DNA from 2 places in the Corynebacterium aquatimens genome. Region 1 is predicted to be linked to the other one. Evidence: riboswitches for the same ligand, from Rfam matches in the RefSeq annotation. Region 1 holds a riboswitch; the other holds the start of a gene.
The links. A riboswitch is a leader RNA that binds a small molecule or an ion and turns the genes downstream of it on or off. The one in region 1 is predicted to bind cyclic di-AMP.
Positions count from the first base shown of each region.

Region 2: another riboswitch for cyclic di-AMP. It lies ahead of CAQUA_RS08435 (resuscitation-promoting factor Rpf1 domain-containing protein); the one in region 1 lies ahead of CAQUA_RS03760 (C40 family peptidase).

Region 1 is NZ_CP046980.1:820,394-824,800, reverse strand. Features, by position in the region: gene CAQUA_RS03770 (glycosyltransferase family 4 protein) at 1-713, opposite strand, end outside; gene CAQUA_RS03765 (C40 family peptidase) at 710-1,762, opposite strand; gene CAQUA_RS03760 (C40 family peptidase) at 1,907-2,545, opposite strand; cyclic di-AMP (ydaO/yuaA leader) riboswitch at 2,556-2,764, opposite strand; gene qcrB (cytochrome bc1 complex cytochrome b subunit) at 3,151-4,407, opposite strand, start outside.
Region 2 is NZ_CP046980.1:1,848,339-1,852,745, reverse strand. Features, by position in the region: gene CAQUA_RS08445 (helicase-associated domain-containing protein) at 1-1,442, opposite strand, end outside; gene CAQUA_RS08440 (hypothetical protein) at 1,535-1,744, shown strand; gene CAQUA_RS08435 (resuscitation-promoting factor Rpf1 domain-containing protein) at 1,928-2,587, opposite strand; cyclic di-AMP (ydaO/yuaA leader) riboswitch at 2,601-2,773, opposite strand; gene CAQUA_RS08430 (cold-shock protein) at 3,594-3,977, shown strand; gene CAQUA_RS08425 (DUF2771 domain-containing protein) at 4,001-4,407, opposite strand, start outside.

The DNA of each region.
Region 1 (4,407 bases):
GACCCCTCCCCCACTATCACCAGGGTTGCGTCAGGGACATTTTTCTTAATGAGGGGCAGCGCGCGAATGAGCTGATCCTGGCCCTTGCGCGCGACAAGGCGCGAAACGCACACGATCAGCGGAGCGTCCCCGACACCTAGCCGAGCCCGTGTTGCTTGCCTCTGAGCCGTAGTCGCTGGACGGAAGAACTCGGTGTCAACACCTGAGGGCAGCGCCACGAACTCTGGGTGGTCCCCAAAAGCCCGCTGGAATCGACCGCGAGCGTATTCGGACACATACGTGATCACATCAGCGTGGTTGCCGATCGCACGAAGCGCATGGCGCGCACCCGGGATCATGGACCAGCCCACCTCGTGTCCGTGCGTCGACGCGATGATCCTTTGCGCGCCGGCGCGCCTGGCAGCGGGAGCCATGAGTGCCAGCGGGGCAGCTGCCCCAAACCAAACCGTGTCGACGTTGTGCTCACGAATCAACCGTGCCATTTCGCGCTGAGTGGCCGGGGTGGGAAGCATCACCCGGCGCGGCCAGCGGTGGATAACGCACGGCAAGGAGTCGTCGTAAAGCAAAGCCTCGCGCTCGTCTTGCGTCGACGCGAAAACTACCACGCTGCCCGGACCTCGACGCGCGAGGACCTCATCGAGAAAACGGCGCAGATACGACTGAATCCCGCCGATCGTCGGCGGGAAATCATTCGTGACTAAAAGCGTGGTCAGAAGCGGACCGCTCCCTGAATAGGCATGGAGTCATACGGCACGACCTGAACTGGGATGCCGTAATCCGAAGCATGGACCAGCTTGCCGTCGCCGATGTACATACCCACGTGAGTCACACCCGGGTAGTAGCCAATGATGTCGCCGGGTTGGAGATCATTCAGCGAAACGGGCGTGCCGCCCGACAGCTGTGCCTGTGACGTACGCGGAATGGTCTTGCCCTGCTGCGCGTACGCCCACACCATCAGACCCGAGCAGTCAAACTCGTTCGGTCCCGTAGCACCCCAACCGTACGGGGAGCCCAGCTTCGACATCGCCGCGGACACCGCGGCGTTACCGTGCGCCGAAGGAGGGATACGCGCCCCATCAACCGGGCCGTTCTTCCTCTCCCAACGGGCCCGCTGCTCAGGTGAGAGCGAATCCACTCGCTCTTCCAGCGCCGCGATCCTCTTATCCAAATCCTTCTGCTCGCGCTTCAGGCGGTCACGGTTGGCCTCAAGCTCTACCGTGCGGTAGTTCGCGACCGCCAGAGCCATGTCTGCGTCCGTCGCCCGGTTGGCAGCCTCTCGGGTGGTTTTTTGAAGGCCGTCTAGCGTGCGCTCCGAGGAACGCGAAATGGAGCCAAGATAAGCCGCACGGTCAATGACCTCCTGCGGGTTGCCGGAATCGAAAGAGGCGATCACGGCATCATTTTGGGTGTTGCGGTAGCGAGTCTGCGCGATGCGATCGACGTCAACCTGGTAGTCATCGCGGCGACCCAGCGCCAAAGCCGCGTCCTTCTGCGCTGCCTTGGCTTCCTTGTTCAGCTTCGCGATCTGGGACTTAGCATCCCCGATCTTGCCTTCAAGTTCTTTGATCTCCTCTGACTTGGCAGTCGCCGTGTGGGACAGCTCTTCCATCTGCTTCATCATGGTGTCCACGTCATCAGCACCAGCGATGCCGGCGCAGCCGATAACCGAAGCGCCTCCGAGGCCTACGGAAAGACACGCCGCTGCTACGAGAGATACGGAAGAAGACCTACGGCCGAAGAAAAACCCCTGTGTACGGCGCACGGAAACCTCACTTTGGAAACACACAAATACGATACAAAGTTATTCGCTAAAACGGTTTTGGTCAAACAGATCAGCACGCAAAAATCGCGGCCGCTGCTCCCTTTTCGGGGCGCGACCGCGACCTGTTAAAGCGCGAAGTACGTCCTAGAAACGAACCGCAGAGTGAATCGGCATCATGTTCAGCGGGCGGTAGCCAACCGGGGTGCCGGAGTTCAGTGCGTCAATGATCTTGCCGTTGCCAGCGTAGATAGCAACGTGGGAAGCACCGGAGTAGTAGACGATGATGTCACCCGGCTGCAGAGCGTTCAGCGGCACCTTTTTGCCAGCGGAAGCCTGAGCGCCGGAGGTACGCGGGATGCTGATGCCAGCCTGCTTGTACACCCACGAGGTGAAGCCGGAGCAGTCGAACTGGTTCGGGCCAGCAGCGCCGTAGACGTACGGAGCGCCGATCTTGGAGCGAGCGATGGACACGATCCGGTCGCCCTTGGATTGAGCCGGAGCAGGAGCTGCAGCCCGGGCCGGAGCAGGAGCCGCAGCCTTGTACGGAGCAGGAGCAGCCTTCTTAGAAACTGCCGGAACCCACTCGTGGATGTTCGGGACGTTCTCAATGCCCGGCACGTTCTCAATGCCAGGGATCTCAGCGCGCAGGGTCGTGTTAGGAACACGAACCTCGGCTGCACCCGCCATAGCGGGGGTTACGAGGGATGCACCTGCGACGACGGCAGCAGCGGTTGCAACTCCACGCTTGGAAACGGACGTGGTTTGGCGGCGGTGTTTAGCCACTAGAGAAACTCCATATCTTCCTATTCACCTACCGGGTTAGCTGACGGGTTAGGCTCCAGGACATTGCCCTGCACGGCTACTACGCTATAAGCGCCCTTCGCCTGTGCACACACCCCAAGGATTCGATCAAGTATTGATCTAGGTGGTTCCCCGGCTCTTTCGCCCCCGCCCGCATTTTGCGGCGCTACATAAAGGCAAAAGACTCGGCTTTATATGTTTGTTCGGACGTGCCTTCGCGGCAAGGTCTCAATCAGGTTACGAAATAGCTACGAAGTTTGTCCAACGACGCGCCCGTTATCTCTCCGTAATATTGGATTCCGCGGCACATAACCCCAATTTCGCCTCGCGGATCCACCGAACGAGATGCTTCAATACAAAGATTAAATCGCGTCTACCTGCATCTATATGCCACACGGCATATTTTCTCGGGAAAGCAGAAATGTGCCGTGCAACCTATAATTTCTTTGTGTGATGCTGATCACACGCCGTGTTTGTTACTCTTTCGTGACAAAGTTTAAGGCCCTCCCCGTTGCGGGAAGGGCCTTAAGTTCTGTGTTTTAGTGAATCGCTCTCACGCGGCTAGGCAGCCGGCTTTGCAGCGATTACTATCGCGTGCCAGCGTCGCGGTCGGTCGAGTCCTTCTCGGCCTCGAGGGTACGCAGCGTCTCGATCTCCTCGTGGTGGTTCTGGCGGGCGATCTCGTTGCGCTTGCGCGTGATCTCCCTGTCATCCGGGGAGAACCAACCAGAGGTCTCGGAGTCAGCGTAACCAAGCTGGTTCAGCTGCTTCGGAACCGGAGCACCAGCGTACTCAAGCGGGATCTGGTGACCGTGCTCGTCCACCGGGCCAAGCGGCTGGTGAACCTCGACGAACGCACCGTTAGGCAGCTTCTTAATCACACCGGTCTCCAGACCGTGCTCCAGGACCTCACGGTCGGAGCGCTGCAGGCCAACGCAGATGCGGTACGTGATGAAGTACGCCAGCGGCGGGAGGATAATCAGACCGATACGGCCCACCCAGGTCATCGCGTTCAGGGAGATCTGGAAGTGGTACGCGAACAAGTCGTTACCACCGGACAGCGTCAGCAGGAGGAAGAAGACCAGACCCATGACGCCGATACCGGTACGAACCGGAACGTCGCGCGGGCGCTGCAGCAGGTTGTGGTGCGCGTCATCGCCCGTGGTGGCCTTCTCAATGAAGGGGTACGACAGCAGAACCACGACCATGGCGCCAGCCAGCAGCGCAACCCAGAACACACCCGGGATCGTGTAGTTGCCCAAGTAGAGCTCCCATGCCGGCATGACACGAGCAGCACCATCTGTCCACAGCATGTAGACGTCCGGCTGGGAACCAGCGGAGACCTGCGACGGGTTGTAGGGGCCCAGGTTCCAGATCGCGTTAATGGTGGTGACACCAGCCATGAGCGCCAGGACACCGAAGACCAGCATGCCGAAGCCAATCGCCTTGATAGCGAAGACCGGAAGGATGCGGATACCCACAACGTTGTTCTCCGTGCGGCCAGGGCCAGGGAACTGCGTGTGCTTTTGGAACCAGACGAGCAGGAGGTGTGCTGCGATCAGAGCGAGGATGATGCCCGGCAGGATCAGCACGTGCAGGATGTAGAAACGGTCCAGCATGAGGTCCGACGGGAAGTCGCCGCCGAAGATTGCCCAGTGCAACCAGGTACCAATGATCGGGAGGCCAACGATGATGGCGGACATAATGCGCAGACCAACACCGGACAGAAGGTCATCCGGGAGGGAGTAACCGAGGAAGCCCTCAGCCATACCCAGGAGGATAAGGACCACACCAATGATCCAGTTGGCTTCACGCGGACGGCGGAACGCACCGGTGAAGAAGAT
Region 2 (4,407 bases), 1.0 Mb from region 1:
TCCGCCGCCTGCGTGATCAGCGCCGGGTCATCACTGCGAACGTAACTTGCCACCGCACCAATACGCAGCGAACCGTGGTTGCGCGCAACCTCATCCACGAGGAAAGAAAGACCCTGCGGGACCTCACCCATGACGTGCGCCGCCAGCCACTGATGGATCATTTCCGCAGACAGCCCCGCATCAAACCCGCGGCGCAACGAGTCCTCCGTCACCCGCCACACACTGGCCAACCCCGGCGATTCCATCTCCGCGATCTTCTCAATGAACGTCGCAGTCACCGAATCAAGAGGACCCGGCGCCAAAATAGTAAGGTCCGCTTGCGCAATAAGCTTATCGACGGTCGGCGGCAACAGCCCGTCCGCCACCTCAACCGCCAACCTGGGCGCGTCTTCCGCCGGGGTTGCGTGTGCGGGTTCGTACGCTTCCAGGAATGCTCGCAGCGGTGAAGACGGCGCGCCCGCTAGACCGTCGACAGGCGCGAGCGCTCCGACCGCTTTCCCCTCAGCAACCAGCGCTTCGACCATCTCAGGCCCGATAACCAGCGCGTCCGTAGGGGAGTAGAACGTCATTAGATCCCAGTCGCCGCAGCACCGAGCAGTAGCAACGGCAGCGCCGCTAACGGAAGGATCATGGCTTCCGGGAGCGAAGATGTTGGTGGTCGCGGTTGGATCCCACGGGGAACTGAGCCAGCCGATGATCAGCGCGACCCATTGCTCAGCCAGACCGGAAGCCAGCCAGGTCAGGCCACCCCGCGAGGCAGCAAGCACCGAATCATCCGAGCGGTTAGAAACGTAGGTCGGCGCCAAAAGGCCTGCCGCATTGCCAACCCTGATCAGCGGAGCCGCATCAACCCCAAGGGCGTGCGAGAGCGCTTTGAGCGCACGGACTCCAACCGAATCATCCTTGTTCAGCGCAACCGGTTCAGCCAGCAGCGCCGTGAGGAGCTGGCGCATCCTGCGCACCGCATCAATACCCTGTGGCAGCGCCGATTCATCAACCAGCTTCTGGTCGACTGCGTGCGGCTGCGGGATGCTCAATTCCCCGCTCGCGCCGCCCGTCCAGGCCGCCGATAGTCCGGGTTGCAGGCCACTGTGCAGGCCACCGACCGCGCGCAGTGCCTCGGTGGGGCCGTAGACCAGCCCCAGCTGGCGCATATGGTCAAGCGGAAACTCCTCATCTATCGCGGTGGCATCCACGGGGCGCACGTCCGCTTCCGCGCTGATGAGGCGGTTGTACGCTGTCAGATCAGCCGCGGTGAGTTTCTTCATCACCTTGTACAAGGAGCCCGCGTGTCCTAAGCGAGCCGCGAGCATCCCCAGCGATGACGGCGGCGGAAGGAACGCGTCAGGGCGGGAGCTGATCAGGGTGCGCCACTGATCGTCGTCAAGCGAAGCCAATGCTGCGCTGAGGCCGTGGCCCGCGGGCCGTTGAGGTGTAGTCATTTCGGGGGTGATCTTACGCGTCTTGCGCTACCGCGGAGACTTTGTTGGGGGAATAGGTGCGTTTTAAGTAGCGGCGTGAAAGAATAAAGGGCATGGCTAAAGAGACTGCAGGACACGTGGAAAACATCCGAGAGATCAACCCGGCTTGGCCGGCCAACACCCCTGGTGGCCACCCGGTGACGGAGCTTTCCTCCAAGCTCGCTGGCGCATCCAGCCCGTACGGCGACGACTTGATTCTTCCGCGTCCGTGGGAAGAAACCGGCTACGTCCACCCCACCACGCGTATCAACCGCGCGCAGTAGGCGCCTCTTTCACGTTTCTTTTCCGTTGCCCCGCCGGCAGGTGCCGCGTGGGGCCGCTGCAGCTTTATTTGCTGCAAACATTAAACGGGTGTGAACCAGGGTTTTTGAAGCCCTCATTCACACCCGTTTTGCGTAGCTCGCGGAGTTGCTAGGCGCGCTGGTGGTTCCTAGCTTATGCGTTTTTTAGCGGCCAGCGGCAACCGCGAAGACGCGGTTGATGTCGCCGGTCAGTGCAGCGTCAACCAACGGCTTGTTAGCCAGGTAGAAAGCGTTGTAGTCGTGGCGGTTTGCCTTGTAGGCATCCTGCACCTGGGCCGGAACAGCGATACCGCGGCTATCCAGCAGCTTCACGATCTGCTCGTACACAGCGTCGACCTGGAGAGTCTCCGGCTTCGGTGCGGCCTTCGGTGCGGCCGGCTTCGGAGCAGCCTTCGGTGCGGCCGGCTTCGCTGCCGGAGCGCCCGGAGCGGTGCGCGGCGTCGGCTTGGAGTTCAGACCCAGACGAGCGGAGCACGCAGGCCAAGCACCCCAGCCCTGGCTTGCAAGCACGCGCTCAGCCACGACGATCTGCTGCTCGCGGGTAGCAAGGTTTGCAGTCGGTGCAAACTGGCCGCCACCGTGTGCGCGCCAGGTCTGCGGGTGGAACTGCAGGCCACCGTGGTAGCCGTTGCCGGTGTTGATTGCCCAGTTACCGCCAGACTCGCACTGTGCAAGGCGGTCCCAGTCAGAGTCTGGAGCTGCGGATGCCTGCGGAGCAAGGATCGCAGTGGTAGCCAGAGCTGCGGTAGCACCGGCAATGGTCTTGGTGGACAGGGAAGTGGTCTGCTTACGGTGGCGTCCCATGAAAATTCTTTTCCTCTCTTCTTAATTACGTCTGCGGAGTTAGCTGTCGGGTTCAGGCAGAGGTATGAAAACGGCCTGGCCGAAGACTTTTCGGCTTCACCCCGAGCGAGAAAGGTTCCCGCTGTGCGCCGTGCGGCGCGGGTGGGTCCCCCGCTTTTGTCCTATTTATTTAGCTGTGTTCAGCGTTCAGTGGCCGGACAAAATTGAACGTGGCCTTGAACGATTCGGTTTTCCCTCCCGCAGACAACGAGCCCGCGCGAAGCATGATGGCTACTCTACGGGTTTATAACGATTCAGTCACATCTCTTCGAACTTTTGTGATCATTGTTATTAGTGGGGTTCGCAGTGACGGATTAAATGGGGTGGAGTACCCGCTTGAACTGGACATTGTTCCGTAGTGTGAACCGCATCACATGATTTAGCGCGTGTCGAGCCGTCGATAAGCGAAATGTGCCCATCGCCGCAACCTTCGCGCCGACCCGATTCGCGAAATTCTGCTTCGGTGACAGATCATCAAAAACCTGCGGTCCGGTGACCTGCAGTTTCGCGCTAGCTATCGAAAGTTGGATACAAATTTCGCGAATCGCGTCGTCGGGATGCCGCGAATCGCCCCCTAGGGGTGCCGCGAATCGCCTCGCCGGGGCACCGCGGGATTGTCCCTCCCGGCGGGGTGGGTCCTGGTTTCTCTCGGAATGCCTGTGGGTCGCAGGGGCCACGCCGGGCGCGGGGACCCGATTCGCGAAATTCTGCTTTGCTGATAGATCATCAAAAACCAGCAGGTCCGTGACCTGGGGTTTCACGTGGCCTATCGAAAGTTGGATACAAATTTCGCGAATCGCCTCGCTGAGGCACCGCGAATCGCGTCGCTGGGGGCGCGGGATCGCGTCGCCGAGGTCGGGCCCGAGGTTGGGGGTTCGGGCTATTGTGTGGCATCATATGTAGCTCACTATTACGGGATCCGTACGAAGAGCGAAACACGCGAAAGAATCAGTAGAGGAACGTCATCATGCCAGTAGGAAAAGTGAAGTGGTACGACGCCGAGAAGGGTTTCGGTTTTGCTTCCAACCCTGGCAACGAGGATGTCTTTATTGGTAAGAGCGTGTTGCCGGACGGCGTTGAGGAGCTTGAGGCAGGTCAGCGCATTGAGTTTGATTTCGCGGCCGGCCGTCGCGGGCCGCAGGCGTTGCGCGTGAAGGTGCTTGATTCGCCGCGTCGTAAGAAGATCAACCGCCGCAAGCCAGACGAGCTCGCGAGTATGCTCGCCGATGTTATGTCGATGTTGGAAACCCAGGTCCAGCCGGCTCTTGATGCTGGCCGCTACCCGGAGCGCAAGGAGTCTCGTCAGATCGCGGAGATCTTGCGGGCCGTCGCCAAAGAGCTTGACGCTTAATGTGCTTATCGACGGCCGGAGCTTTATTCGGCGCTATCGATAGTGGTGAATGACCACGTGACTTTGGCGGGGGTTTCCTCGCCGTTGGAGTCGATGTCAACGAGGTGGGTGGAGATTTCTACCACCGCGATGCTGGTGGGGCCGCCTTTGTCTTCGGCCCTGTCGAGCGTGACCGGGACGTCGACTTCTTGTGCCTCGGCGGGGAGGAAAGCTCTCTCGGTGTTTGCCGCGGGGTCGTCGTAAATGCCCAGCAGTGACCAGGGGCGGCTGGCGATTTCCTCGGGCACCTTGATGCGGATGATCGCATCCGTGGGCGCGCCGGACGTGTCTACGAAAGCGACATCGCCCTCGGGGCAGTCTTTGGCGTCGAGCGCGCAGACCTGGAACGGTGTCGTGGTGACGTCGGTGCCGTTGAATGACGCGGTGATCG